DNA from 3 places in the Streptomyces antibioticus genome. Region 3 is predicted to be linked to each of the others. Evidence: riboswitches for the same ligand, from Rfam matches in the RefSeq annotation. Region 3 holds a riboswitch; each other region holds the start of a gene.
The links. A riboswitch is a leader RNA that binds a small molecule or an ion and turns the genes downstream of it on or off. The one in region 3 is predicted to bind cyclic di-AMP.

Region 1 (4,109 bases), 1.1 Mb from region 3:
GCCGACCTCGCGCTCACCGTCCTCGGCGGCGGGGAGTCCTCCCGCCTCTACAACCGGCTGGTGCGCCGCGACCGTACGGCCGTCGCCGCCGGCTTCGGACTGCTGCGGCTCGCCGGGGCGCCCTCCCTGGGCTGGCTGGACGTGAAGACGTCCGGCGACGTCGAGGTGCCCGTCATCGAGGCCGCGATCGACGAGGAACTCGCCCGGTTCGCCGCGGACGGGCCCACGGACGAGGAAATGGAGCGCGCCCAGGCCCAGTTGGAGCGCGAGTGGCTGGACCGGCTCGGCACGGTCGCCGGACGCGCGGACGAACTGTGCCGTTTCGCCGTCCTGTTCGGCGACCCGCAGCTCGCCCTGACCGCCGTACAGCGCGTGCTGGACATCACCCCGGAGGAGGTGCGGCAGGTCGCCGAGGCGCGCCTGCGGCCCGACAACCGCGCGGTCCTCGTCTACGAGCCGACCGCCCCCGAAGCCACCGCCGACCAGGACGAGAACGAGGAGGCGGCCCAGTGAGCGAGCTCGCCACGATGGAGTTCCACCCCCAGCCCCAGGCCGGCGAGGCCACCCCCTGGGCCTTCCCGGCACCCGCGCGCGGCACACTGGCCAATGGCCTCACCGTGCTGCACTGTCACCGCCCCGGCCAGCAGGTCGTCGCCGTCGAGATCATCCTCGACGCGCCCCTCGACGCCGAGCCGGCCGGTCTGGACGGCGTCGCCACGATCATGGCGCGCGCCTTCTCCGAGGGCACCGACAAGCACTCCGCCGAGGAGTTCGCCGCCGAGCTGGAGCGCTGCGGCGCCACCCTCGACGCGCACGCCGACCACCCCGGCGTCCGGCTGAGCCTGGAGGTGCCCGCCTCCCGGCTGCCGAAGGGGCTCGGCCTGGTCGCCGACGCCCTGCGCGCGCCCGCGTTCGCCGACAGCGAGGTCGAACGCCTGGTCCGCAACCGCCTGGACGAGATCCCGCACGAGCTGGCCAACCCCTCCCGCCGCGCGGCCAAGGAGCTGTCCAAGGAGCTGTTCCCGGCCACCGCGCGCATGTCGCGCCCCCGCCAGGGCACCGCGGAGACGGTCGAGAACATCGACTCGGCGGCCGTCCGCGCCTTCTACGAGAAGCACGTCCGGCCCGCGACGGCCACCGCCGTGGTCGTCGGCGACCTCACCGGCGTCGACCTGGAGAAGCTGCTCGGCGACACCCTGGGCGCGTGGACGGGCTCCCAGGCCCAGCCCCTGCCGGTCGCGCCGGTGACCGCCGACGACGCCGGCCGGGTCGTCATCGTGGACCGCCCGGGTGCCGTGCAGACGCAGCTCCTCATCGGCCGGATCGGCGCCGACCGGCACGACCGCGTGTGGGCCGCGCAGGTGCTCGGCACCTACTGCCTCGGCGGCACCCTCACCTCCCGCCTGGACCGCGTCCTGCGCGAGGAGAAGGGCTACACCTACGGCGTGCGGGCGTTCGGCCAGGTCCTGCGCTCCGCCCCGGACGGCTCGGGCGCCGCGCTGCTCGCCATCAGCGGCTCCGTGGACACCCCGAACACCGGGCCGGCCCTGGACGACCTGTGGAAGGTGCTGCGCACCCTGGCCGCCGAGGGGCTCACCGACGCCGAGCGCGACGTCGCCGTGCAGAACCTCGTCGGTGTGGCGCCGCTGAAGTACGAGACCGCCGCCGCCGTCGCGGGCACGCTCGCCGACCAGGTCGAGCAGCACCTGCCCGACGACTACCAGGCCACGCTGTACCAGCAGTTGGCCGCGACCGGCACCGTGGAGGCCACCGCGGCCGCCGTGAACGCCTTCCCGGTGGACCGCCTGGTCACGGTCCTCGTGGGCGACGCCTCGCAGATCCGGGACGCCGTGGCGGCCCTCGGGATCGGCGAGGTGACGGTCGTCGCGGCCGAGTAGCCGGACACGCCGCGTAGCCGGCGAACGGACAACTGCGCGGCCGCGTACGCGCGTACGTCCACCACGAGCATCGGGCGGCCCCGGTGACGGAAGCGTCACCAGGGCCGCAAGATGTCCGAATTGATGCGGAGGCTGCCTGTCTGCCCTGTGGCGTGCGCTACAAAAACCGTGATCCGTTTGAGGATTGAAAGCGGCGCCGCATAGCGTCAGTCGGGCTGTTCGTCAGGCAGTGCGCCGCAGCCGCGGCACCGGACAGTCATCGCCGAGTCCCCGTACGGCGCGAGCCAGGGGAGCCGGGGACCCACTCTGTGCAGTCCCTGGGGTGAATCGGACGCCCGCGCGTACGCGAGGGGGCCCGTAGGAGACCTTCCTGCTCCGAACCCGTCAGCTAACCCGGTAGGCGAGAAGGAAGGAAAGGACCGCCCAACTTCATGGCGTTCACCTACGCCGCCGGGAAGCCGGCCGGGAAGCACCGTCGCCCCAGCCGGATGCAGCGCACCAGCGCCCGCGCGGCCGGCGTCGCGGCGCTCACCACCACCGGCGTGATGGCCACTGTCGCCTCCTCCCCGGCCTTCGCCGCGGAACCCGCCCCCGCGCAGACCGCGCTGATCCCCGTGGTCACCGGCGACGACGTCGCCGACCAGATCGACAACCAGGTCATGGCGCAGAAGGAAGCCGCCTTCGAGGAGGCCGCCCGCGAGGCCGCCGCCAAGAAGGCCGCCGAGGAGCGCGAGGCACGCGCGCGTGCCGCCCGTGAGGCCGAGCGCAAGCGCCTCAACACCTTCGTCATGCCGATCAGCGGCTCCTACGTCTCCACCGGCTACCAGGCCAGCAGCTCCCTGTGGTCCTCCGGCAGCCACACCGGCGTCGACTTCCACGCCTCCAGCGGCACCCCGGTGCACGCGGTCGGCATGGGCACCGTCGTGGAGGCCGGCTGGGGCGGCGCGTACGGCAACCAGATCGTCATCAAGATGAACGACGGCACGTACACCCAGTACGGTCACCTGTCCTCCATCGGTGTCTCGGTCGGCCAGCAGGTCACCCCGGGCCAGCAGATCGGCCTGTCCGGCGCGACCGGCAACGTCACCGGTGCGCACCTGCACTTCGAGGCCCGCACCACGGCGGAGTACGGCTCGGACCTGGACCCGGTCGCCTACCTCCGCTCGCACGGCGTGAACCTCTGACGGCGACACATCGTCCGGCCCCGGCCCCACGGCCGGGGCTTTCGTCGTTTTCGGGACCCCGCTGTCCAAAAAATATCCCTGGATTCCGGCCTGCCGTCGGAAATTCCGGCTCATTGCAATAGAGTCACGGAACACACGTCAATCGTCGACGTTTCACGGGGATTAAGGCGGAGGTCGGTCATGCGTATTCCGGCGCATTCGGTGTGCACGGCGATCCGGGACGACATCGTCGCCGGTGTCTACGAGCGCGGCAGCCGTCTCACCGAGGAACTTCTCGCCCGCCGTTACGGCGTTTCCCGGGTCCCGGTCCGCGAGGCGCTGCGCACCCTGGAGGCCGAGGGCTTCGTGGTCACGCGCCGGCACGCGGGCGCGTGCGTGGCGGAGCCCACCGAGCACGAGGCGGCCGATCTGCTGGAGATGCGGATGCTGCTGGAGCCGCTGGGCGCCGCCCGGGCCGCCCAGCGCCGCACCGAGGCCCATCTGAAGGTGCTGCGCGGACTCGTCCGGCTGGGCCAGGAGCGCGCCAGGAGGGGCAACAGCGAGGATCTGCGCTCCCTGGGCGGCTGGTTCCACGAGACGCTCGCCCAGGCCTCCGGGAGCCACGCCCTGACCTCGATGCTCACCCAGCTCCGGCACAAGATCGCCTGGATGTACGCGGTGGACGCCCCGGCCGACCCGGTGGAGTCCTGGGTCCAGCACGGCGCGATCGTGGACGCGGTGGCGCGCGGCGACGGAGACCGCGCGCGGGCGCTCACGGCGCTGCACACCGAGCGCGCGACGGCCGCGCACCGGCTGCGATTCTCCGGCGGGACCGAGCGCGCCGACCGTGTGAGGACTTCGCAACCTCCCGTAAACATCACGGGTCTGCGGCATTAACACGGTGGCCGTATACAAAGAAGAGGTATTCGGCGGAGCGGTATTTCCGCTGCCCTTTTCATCGCGCGCCCGGAAATTCCGGTGTCGCGCTCTTCGTATGCCCGGAGATGTTTTCCGGGTGTGTCGTCGGTAATTCCCCCGCGGTGGGGCG
Region 2 (4,109 bases), 190 kb from region 3:
AGGGCGCGCAGTTGTACGACGCCGGCGCGAACCGACTGCTCTGGTCGGTCACCCTGGACCGGGAGTTGGCCGAGACCGCGCTCGGCAAGATCGAGGCCGAGGTCGGGCAGGTGTACGCGGCCGTCGACCAGGACGGCGTCGACGGGCTCACCCTCATCGAGCCCGGCTACGAGATGCCGCACCCGACCCTTCCGGCGCTGCGCGTCGCCTCCCGGGACGACCTGTGGTGCGAGCCGATCAGCAAGGTGCTGCTGCGCCATCCGGCCCTGTCCGACGACGAGTTGGCGGCGACGGCCCGCTCGGTGGTGGGCTCGCTCGCCACGGTCACCATGTCCGGGCCCGGCACGGTGGAGCTCCAGCCGTGCGGGATCACCAAGGCGACCGGCCTGGCGCTGGCCGCCGAGCACCTCGGCGTCGGCCCGGCGGAGACCGTCGCCTTCGGGGACATGCCCAACGACATCCCGATGTTCGTGTGGGCCGGGCACGGGGTGGCGATGGCCAACGCGCACCCGGAGCTGAAGGCGCTGGCCGACGAGGTGACGACGTCGAACGAGGACGACGGCGTGGCCGTCGTCCTCGAACGTCTCTATCCCTGACCGACTCCCGATCCGGGGGTCGGCTCGGCTCAGTACGCGCCGAACACGTTGTCGATCGAGCCGTAGCGCGCGGCCGCGTAGTTGCAGGCGGCGGTGATGTTGGCGACCGGGTCGAACGGGTCGAACGAGGTCCCGGCCACGTGGTACGCGGTGAAGGTCGGGTCGATCACCTGGAGCAGGCCCTTGGACGGGGTGCCCTTGGCCGCGTTGGAGTCCCACAGGTTGATGGCGGCCGGGTTGCCCGACGACTCGCGGATGATGTTGCGGTGGATGCCGTTGTAGCTGCCCGGGATGCGCTTCTCGGCCATGATCGCGAGCGATTCGCGGATCCAGCCGTCCAGGTTGTTGGGGTACCCGGCGACGGTGGTGCTCGTGTTGCCGGCCGAGGTGGCGGCGGACGCGGTGGTCGCGCCGACGAGCGGCAGGGCGAGCACACCGGCGCCGGCGGCGGCCACGGCGAGGGTGCGGGCGATACGGGTGCGGCGGGTACGGCGGTGCTGAGCGGCAGCGGGCATGACGAGGTTCCTCTCCGGCGCCTGCGAGGTGAGCTGTCGGGTTCGGGCGGGAGCTGCCCGGCCGCGTCCGGACGGACGCGACTTCACCCCGAGCCGTACCGTTGTGTCCGTTTTCGTGGACATTTCGGTAGGGCGACTTACCTGGTTCCCCCGCTCCTGCCATGAGTTCTCGGTGGGTGCCGGGCGGCGGCAGGATTCGGCGTTCCGCTCGACAGGCCGGGAACGTATGCGAGAGCACATGTCCGGAACAAGAGGCCAATTCACAGTTCGGGCCTATTGACCTTGATCAGGGCTCTATGGGGTGCTTGATCCTTTGTGATCGCAAAGCCTCAACTCGCCTGAGTGGCACGAGGAGTCGGGGGGTACCCGCAGGGTGTCGCCCCGCGGGGCCGGACCAGGGGGAGTGAGCCAACTCACCGGCATCCACAAGAGGGGTGAAACGGGCAATAAGCCCATGCTCTGCGTAAAGGGTCGCGGCCCTGTCGGGCTTCCGCATTCCCCCGTATTGCCCACCTTGGATTTGCGGTGAATGTCTCTTCATATCGCCTGATCAGAAACATATCGGTCGGGATCCGACACCGCCCGCCCTGACCAGGGCGCCTCCCGGGCGAGTGCATTCGGGCCCGGGCGGACGTGGGGGCTATCGGTGATCGAAACGTGACCGGATACGCTGACTTGAGTGAGCGCAGAGACCTATCGACAAACCGCGTAATCGCCCGTAGACACCAGCAGACAGGAGACCCCTCGTGACCGTCGTCGAGCCGTTCGGGCTGAGCGTGCGGGACCAGGCTCTGGAAGCCGATGTCCAGGCCGGACTGGCGGCTGTCGAGGAAGGCTTGCTCGAGGCCACCAAGAGTGAGGTTCCGTTCATCACGGAAGCCGCACAGCACCTCCTGCGGGCCGGCGGGAAGCGGTTCCGCCCGCTGCTCGTGATGCTCGCGGCGCGCTTCGGCGACCCGTACGCGCCGGGGGTCGTGCCGTCCGCCGTGGTGGTCGAGCTGACCCATCTGGCGACCCTGTACCACGACGACGTCATGGACGAGGCGGCCGTGCGGCGCGGGGTGCCCAGCGCCAACGCCCGCTGGGGCAACTCCCTCGCCGTCCTCACCGGCGACTTCCTCTTCGCGCGGGCCTCGCACATCCTGGCCGACCTCGGCCCCGAGGCCGTACGGGTCCAGGCCGAGGCGTTCGAGCGGCTGGTCACGGGCCAGATCCTGGAGACCGCGGGACCGGTCGACGGACGGGACCCGGTCGAGCACTACCTCGACGTGCTCGGCGGCAAGACCGGCTCACTGGTCGCGGTCTCCTGCCGCTTCGGCGCGATGATGTCCGGCGCCGACGACACGGTCGTCGACGTGCTCACCCAGTACGGCGAGCGGCTCGGCGTCGCCTTCCAGTTGGCGGACGACGTCCTGGACATCGCCTCCGCCTCCCACGAGTCCGGCAAGACGCCCGGCACCGACCTGCGCGAGGGCGTGCCCACGCTTCCGGTGCTGCGGCTGCGGGAGCGCGCCGCCCGGCAGGGGCTCCCCGAGGACGTCGCGCTGTGCGAGCTGCTCGACTCCGACCTCAGCGACGACGCCCGGCTCGCCGAGGCGGTCGCCGCGCTGCGCGACCACCCGGCGCTGGAGCAGGCCCGCCGGGACACCGTGCGCTACGCCAAGGAGGCGCGCGCCGCACTGGCCCCGCTCCCCGAGTGCGACGCGAAGTCCGCGCTGACGGAGCTGTGCGACGCGGTGGTGCACCGGGCGGGCTGAACCGCCACCGGGGGCTGAACCGCCGTTCCCCTCTCCCGCGGTCCCCCTCCGCTTCCGTCCCTGGTGCGTCGTCGCGCGACCCCTACGGGTCCGGGCGGGCCACCGCCCTCGGTTGTCATACCGGAGGCGTACACGGAGTTGAGTCCTCGGGGTGACGCTTCGTCGGCGCCGATTTGGTCAGATGGACATCACGGAAAACACCACTCCTCACCGATTCGGGTGAGAATGGCGGCTCGGGGTGGGGACGTTCGCACGTGAGAGACCGGCCGCCGCCGACGACGGAGGTAAGGCACACATGGCACCGAACGCAACCGACGACAACACGACCGCCGGGGAGGCAGACGACCTGCGCGTCGGGCGGCGCAAGGCCGTGCGGTACGTCGTCCCGGTCACCGTGGTGGGCGTGGCGGCGGCGACGATCGGGCTGGTCCCGGCGCTCGCCGACTCCGGCGACCCCGACCTGCCGAAGATCACCGCACAGCAGCTCATCGACAAGATCGCCGCGTCGGACGTCGAGCAGTTGTCCGGCACCGTGAAGATCACCACCGACCTGGGCCTGCCCGACCTCGGCGGGCTGGAGAGCGGACTGCTCTCCGGTGCCACCGGCGGCGGCGACGGATCGTCCGCCGACCCGTCCGCCAAGCTCACCGAACTCGCCTCGGGCACCCACACCCTGCGCGTCGCCACCGACGGCCCGGACCGCCAGAAGCTCTCCCTCCTGGAGGACGCGTCCGAGTACAGCGTCATCCACGACGGCAAGGACGTGTGGGGGTACGACAGCGCCTCCAACGAGGTCTACCACTCCACCACCGAGGCGAGCGGAAAGGCGGGGGAGAAGCCTCCGGCCACGCCCGAGGGCCTCACCGAGGAGGCGCTCAAGGCGGTCGACGACACCACGTCGGTGACCGTCGACGGCACGGTCCACGTGGCAGGACGCGACGCCTACCGCCTGGTGATCAAGCCGAAGCAGTCCGGGTCCACGGTCGGCGCGATCAGCATCGCGGTGGACGCGAAGACGGGCCTGCCGCTGAAGTTCACGCTCACCCCGGCGAGCGGCGGCTCCGCCGTCGTGGACGCGGGCTTCACCCAGGTCAGCTTCGCCAAGCCCGCCGCGTCCACCTTCGACTTCACCCCGCCCAAGGGCGCGAAGGTCACCGAGGCGGACGACGTCGAGGCGGCACCGGAGGACCTCGGCGGGTCCCCGCTGCCCGGCGGCGGCCTCGCCGGGGAGCTGGGCGGTC
Region 3 (4,109 bases):
CCAGCCCAGGGTCGACAGCCGGGTCCCGAGGACGGTCGTGGCGGCCACGGCGGTCAGCCCGCCCGGCGTCGACGCCTCCGTCAGCCAGCGCTCGCGCTCCCGCACCAGCCGGAGGACGAAGTCCGCGGCCAGCCCCACCCAGCCGATACCGGCCAGCGCCAGCATCACGCGCGACAGGCCCTCGTGGCCGGCCAGGTGCAGGGCGATCGACAGGATGCCGGTCGCCATCACGGCGGCCCCGGCCGCCGGGGGACGCTCCGCCCACCAGGCACGAAGGGCGGGACCGGCGGGACCGGAGGAGGGCGCGGAGGAGGGGGAGCCGGGCATGGAGCCGATGCTAGGGAGTGCGCGGCGCCTTCAGCGGGGGCACGCGCGCGGGGGCGGCGAAAAACCGGCATACGCGCGCGTACCGCCGAAAACGCGTACCACCGGAAAGCGGTCCACGCGCGTGTGCGTGCGTCAGGCCGGCCGGACCACGCTGTGGATCGCCGACTCGCCGTCGTAGTAGACCGACTCCTCGCGCACGTACGTGCCCGGCTTCGGGGCGTGGATCATCATGCCGTTGCCTGTGTAGATGCCGACGTGGCTGACGCCCTCGTAGAAGAACACCAGGTCACCGGGGCGGGCGTCGGTGAGGGAGACGGTGGTGCCGAAGGTCACCTGGTCGTAGGTGGTGCGCGGCAGGGCGACGCCTGCGGCCTTCCAGGCGGCCTGGGTGAGGCCGGAGCAGTCGTAGGAGCCGGGGCCGGTCGCGCCCCAGACGTACGGCTTGCCGATCTGCGCGCGGGCGAAGGCGAGTGTCTTCTCGGCCTTGGTGGAGACCACGCCGCTCTGGGACGGCGAAGGCGAGGGCGAGGGCGAGGGCGAGGGGGAGGGAGACGGGGACGGGGACGGGGACGACGTGCCCGTGTCCGTGGCCGGCGCGGCGGCCGCCTGTCGCTGCGCCAGTTCCGCCGCCTTGCGCGCGGCCTCCTCCTGGCGCTGCCGCTCGATCGCCGCCAGTCGCGCCTGCTCCTGGGCGGTCAGCCGGGACAGCAGCTCGCGCGCGGTGGCGAGCTTCTTCTGGACCGTCGCCTTGGCGGTCTTCAGCTCGCGCTGGGTGTCGGTGAGCGCGGCGAGACTCTCACCGGCCTCCCGGCGCTTCCGCATCGTCGTCGACTGCTCGGTAACGTAGTCGTCGACCATGCCCTTCTGACGTTCGGTCAGGCGCCCCATGAGCTGGGCCTGGTCGACGTAGTCCTGCGGGGTGTCGGCGAGCAGGAAGGCCGCCGTGTCCGGCGCGGCGGCTCCGGTGCGGTACTGGGCGGCGGCGAAGGAACCCAGCTCCTCGCGCGCCTCGTTGAGGTTCTGGGTGCGTCGGGCGACGTCGTCGAGGAGACCGGCGACGCGCTTGCGCTGGGTGGTCGTCCTCTCCTTGGCGGCGTTGTACTTCTCGGTCGCCGACTCGGCCTGGCGGTAGAGGTCGCCGACCTTCTTCTCGACCTCCTCCAGGCTCGGTGTGCCGTCGTCCGAGGAGGGGGCGGCGTCGGCCGACTGGGAGAACAGGGCCACGGACGTGAGGGCGGCGGTGGCGAGGGCGGGTGTGCGGATGCCCGCCACGCGCGGACCGGAGGCACGCCGTGGCTTGCGGTGCTGCGACGCCAAAGGAGGCGACTCCTTCCATCGTCCGCCTACCGGGTTAGCTGTCGGGTTCGGGCGGGTGGTTCGGAAGGGTTGCCCTACGGCCTGTCCCCGCGCGGGACGGGGAGTCGGGCCGATTCACCCCGGAGTTTCGGTGGGTCCCCGGCTCCGGGCGCCGCACGGAAGGGGGCGTGGCCGGACTCGGCGGAGGCCGCGCGGCCCGGCGAGGTTCGCCGGTGGAGGTCGTACGGCCTGTTCGGCACGGTAGCCAACGTGTGAGGCCCTTGTGAAGGTTGATGGGTGATATGTCCGATACATTTTCGTGACCTGAGGGAAAGGGTCCTCGTTCGATCACGGGTTGTGATAAGGCCGCGCCGGAAGGTGAGTGGCGGGATGTTTCGGGGACCGGGACCGGTTGTCAGTGGCGCCCCCTAGACTCGGAGAGCGATGAGCAGCCTCTTTGACGACAGCTTCCTGGCGGACCTCCAGGGCCCCCGCGCCCATGAGGAGGAGCCCCCGCCGCCGCCCGAGGACGATCACTCTCCGGAGCAGCTTCCGGACGATCTGTTCGGCGGGAAGTTCGACACGCCCCCGGACCGGGACGCCCACTACCGCGACGGCGCCCCGCGCCCGGTGCTGGACGCGGCGGCCCTCCTGGACGGGCTGAACGACAACCAGCGCGCGGCCGTCGTGCACGCCGGCACCCCGCTGCTCATCGTGGCCGGCGCCGGCTCCGGCAAGACGCGCGTGCTCACCCACCGCATCGCCCACCTGCTCGCCGAGCGCCAGGTCCACCCGGGCCAGATCCTCGCGATCACCTTCACCAACAAGGCCGCGGGCGAGATGAAGGAGCGCGTCGAGCAGCTCGTCGGCCCGCGCGCGAACGCCATGTGGGTGATGACGTTCCACAGCGCGTGCGTGCGGATCCTGCGCCGCGAGTCGAAGAAGCTCGGCTTCACCTCCTCCTTCTCGATCTACGACGCCGCCGACTCCAAGCGTCTGATGGCGCTCGTCTGCCGCGATCTGGACCTCGACCCCAAGCGCTACCCGCCGAAGTCCTTCAGCGCCAAGATCAGCAACCTGAAGAACGAGCTGATCGACGAGGAGGACTTCGCGGCCCAGGCAGGTGACGGCTTCGAGAAGACCCTCGCCCAGGCGTACGCCATGTACCAGTCGCGGCTGCGCGAGGCGAACGCCCTCGACTTCGACGACCTGATCATGACGACGGTCAATCTGCTGCGCGCCTTCCCCGATGTCGCCGAGCACTACCGCCGCCGCTTCCGGCACGTCCTGGTCGACGAGTACCAGGACACCAACCACGCCCAGTACGCCCTGGTCAGGGAGCTGGTCGGCACCTCCGAGCACCCGGTCGACGTCCCCCCGAACGAGTTCGACGTACCGCCGGCCGAGCTGTGCGTCGTGGGCGACGCCGACCAGTCGATCTACGCCTTCCGGGGCGCGACGATCCGCAACATCCTCCAGTTCGAGGAGGACTACCCGGACGCGACGACGATCCTGCTGGAGCAGAACTACCGCTCCACGCAGACCATCCTGTCCGCCGCCAACGCGGTCATCGAGCGCAACGAGTCCCGCCGCCCCAAGAACCTGTGGACCAACGCGGGCGCGGGCGCGCGCATCACCGGCTATGTCGCCGACACCGAGCACGACGAGGCGCAGTTCGTCGCCGACGAGATAGACCGCCTCACGGACGCGGGCGACGCCAAGGCCGGTGACGTCGCGGTCTTCTACCGCACCAACGCCCAGTCCCGTGTCTTCGAAGAGGTCTTCATCCGCGTCGGCCTGCCCTACAAGGTCGTCGGCGGAGTCCGCTTCTACGAGCGCAAGGAGGTCCGGGACGTCCTGGCCTATCTGCGGGTCCTGGCCAACCCGGAGGACTCCGTCCCGCTGCGCCGCATCCTCAACGTGCCCAAGCGCGGCATCGGCGAGCGCGCCGAGGCGATGATCGACGCGCTCTCCCAGCGGGAGAAGATCAGCTTCCCGCAGGCGCTCAAGCGCGTCGACGAGGCGTACGGCATGGCCGCGCGCTCCACCAACGCCGTGAAGCGGTTCAACGTCCTGATGGACGAGCTGCGCACGATCGTCGAGTCCGGCGCCGGCCCCGCCACCGTCCTGGAGGCCGTGCTCGAACGCACCGGCTATCTCGCCGAGTTGCAGGCGTCCACCGACCCGCAGGACGAGACCCGCATCGAGAACCTCCAGGAACTCGCTGCCGTGGCCCTGGAGTTCGAGCAGGAGACCGCCGAGGCCGAAGGGGGCGCGGCGACCGGTGGGCTCGCCGCCTTCCTGGAGCGGGTCGCGCTGGTCGCCGACTCCGACCAGATCCCCGACGAGGACGAGGACGGCTCGGGCGTCATCACCCTGATGACCCTGCACACCGCCAAGGGCCTGGAGTTCCCGGTCGTCTTCCTCACCGGCATGGAGGACGGCGTCTTCCCGCACATGCGCGCCCTCGGCCAGACCAAGGAGCT

Region 1: another riboswitch for cyclic di-AMP. It lies ahead of AFM16_RS29005 (M23 family metallopeptidase); the one in region 3 lies ahead of AFM16_RS23960 (C40 family peptidase).
Region 2: another riboswitch for cyclic di-AMP. It lies ahead of AFM16_RS22950 (transglycosylase SLT domain-containing protein); the one in region 3 lies ahead of AFM16_RS23960 (C40 family peptidase).

What each region holds. Positions count from the first base shown of each region.
Region 1 is NZ_CM007717.1:6,389,526-6,393,634, forward strand. It holds gene AFM16_RS28995 (M16 family metallopeptidase) at 1-513, shown strand, start outside; gene AFM16_RS29000 (M16 family metallopeptidase) at 510-1,898, shown strand; cyclic di-AMP (ydaO/yuaA leader) riboswitch at 2,149-2,315, shown strand; gene AFM16_RS29005 (M23 family metallopeptidase) at 2,330-3,082, shown strand; gene AFM16_RS29010 (GntR family transcriptional regulator) at 3,263-3,958, shown strand.
Region 2 is NZ_CM007717.1:5,055,536-5,059,644, forward strand. It holds gene AFM16_RS22945 (HAD family hydrolase) at 1-596, shown strand, start outside; gene AFM16_RS22950 (transglycosylase SLT domain-containing protein) at 626-1,111, opposite strand; cyclic di-AMP (ydaO/yuaA leader) riboswitch at 1,115-1,323, opposite strand; gene AFM16_RS22955 (polyprenyl synthetase family protein) at 1,858-2,868, shown strand; gene AFM16_RS22960 (LolA family protein) at 3,164-4,109, shown strand, end outside.
Region 3 is NZ_CM007717.1:5,249,146-5,253,254, forward strand. It holds gene AFM16_RS23955 (tellurite resistance/C4-dicarboxylate transporter family protein) at 1-327, opposite strand, end outside; gene AFM16_RS23960 (C40 family peptidase) at 460-1,644, opposite strand; cyclic di-AMP (ydaO/yuaA leader) riboswitch at 1,653-1,822, opposite strand; gene pcrA (DNA helicase PcrA) at 2,068-4,109, shown strand, end outside.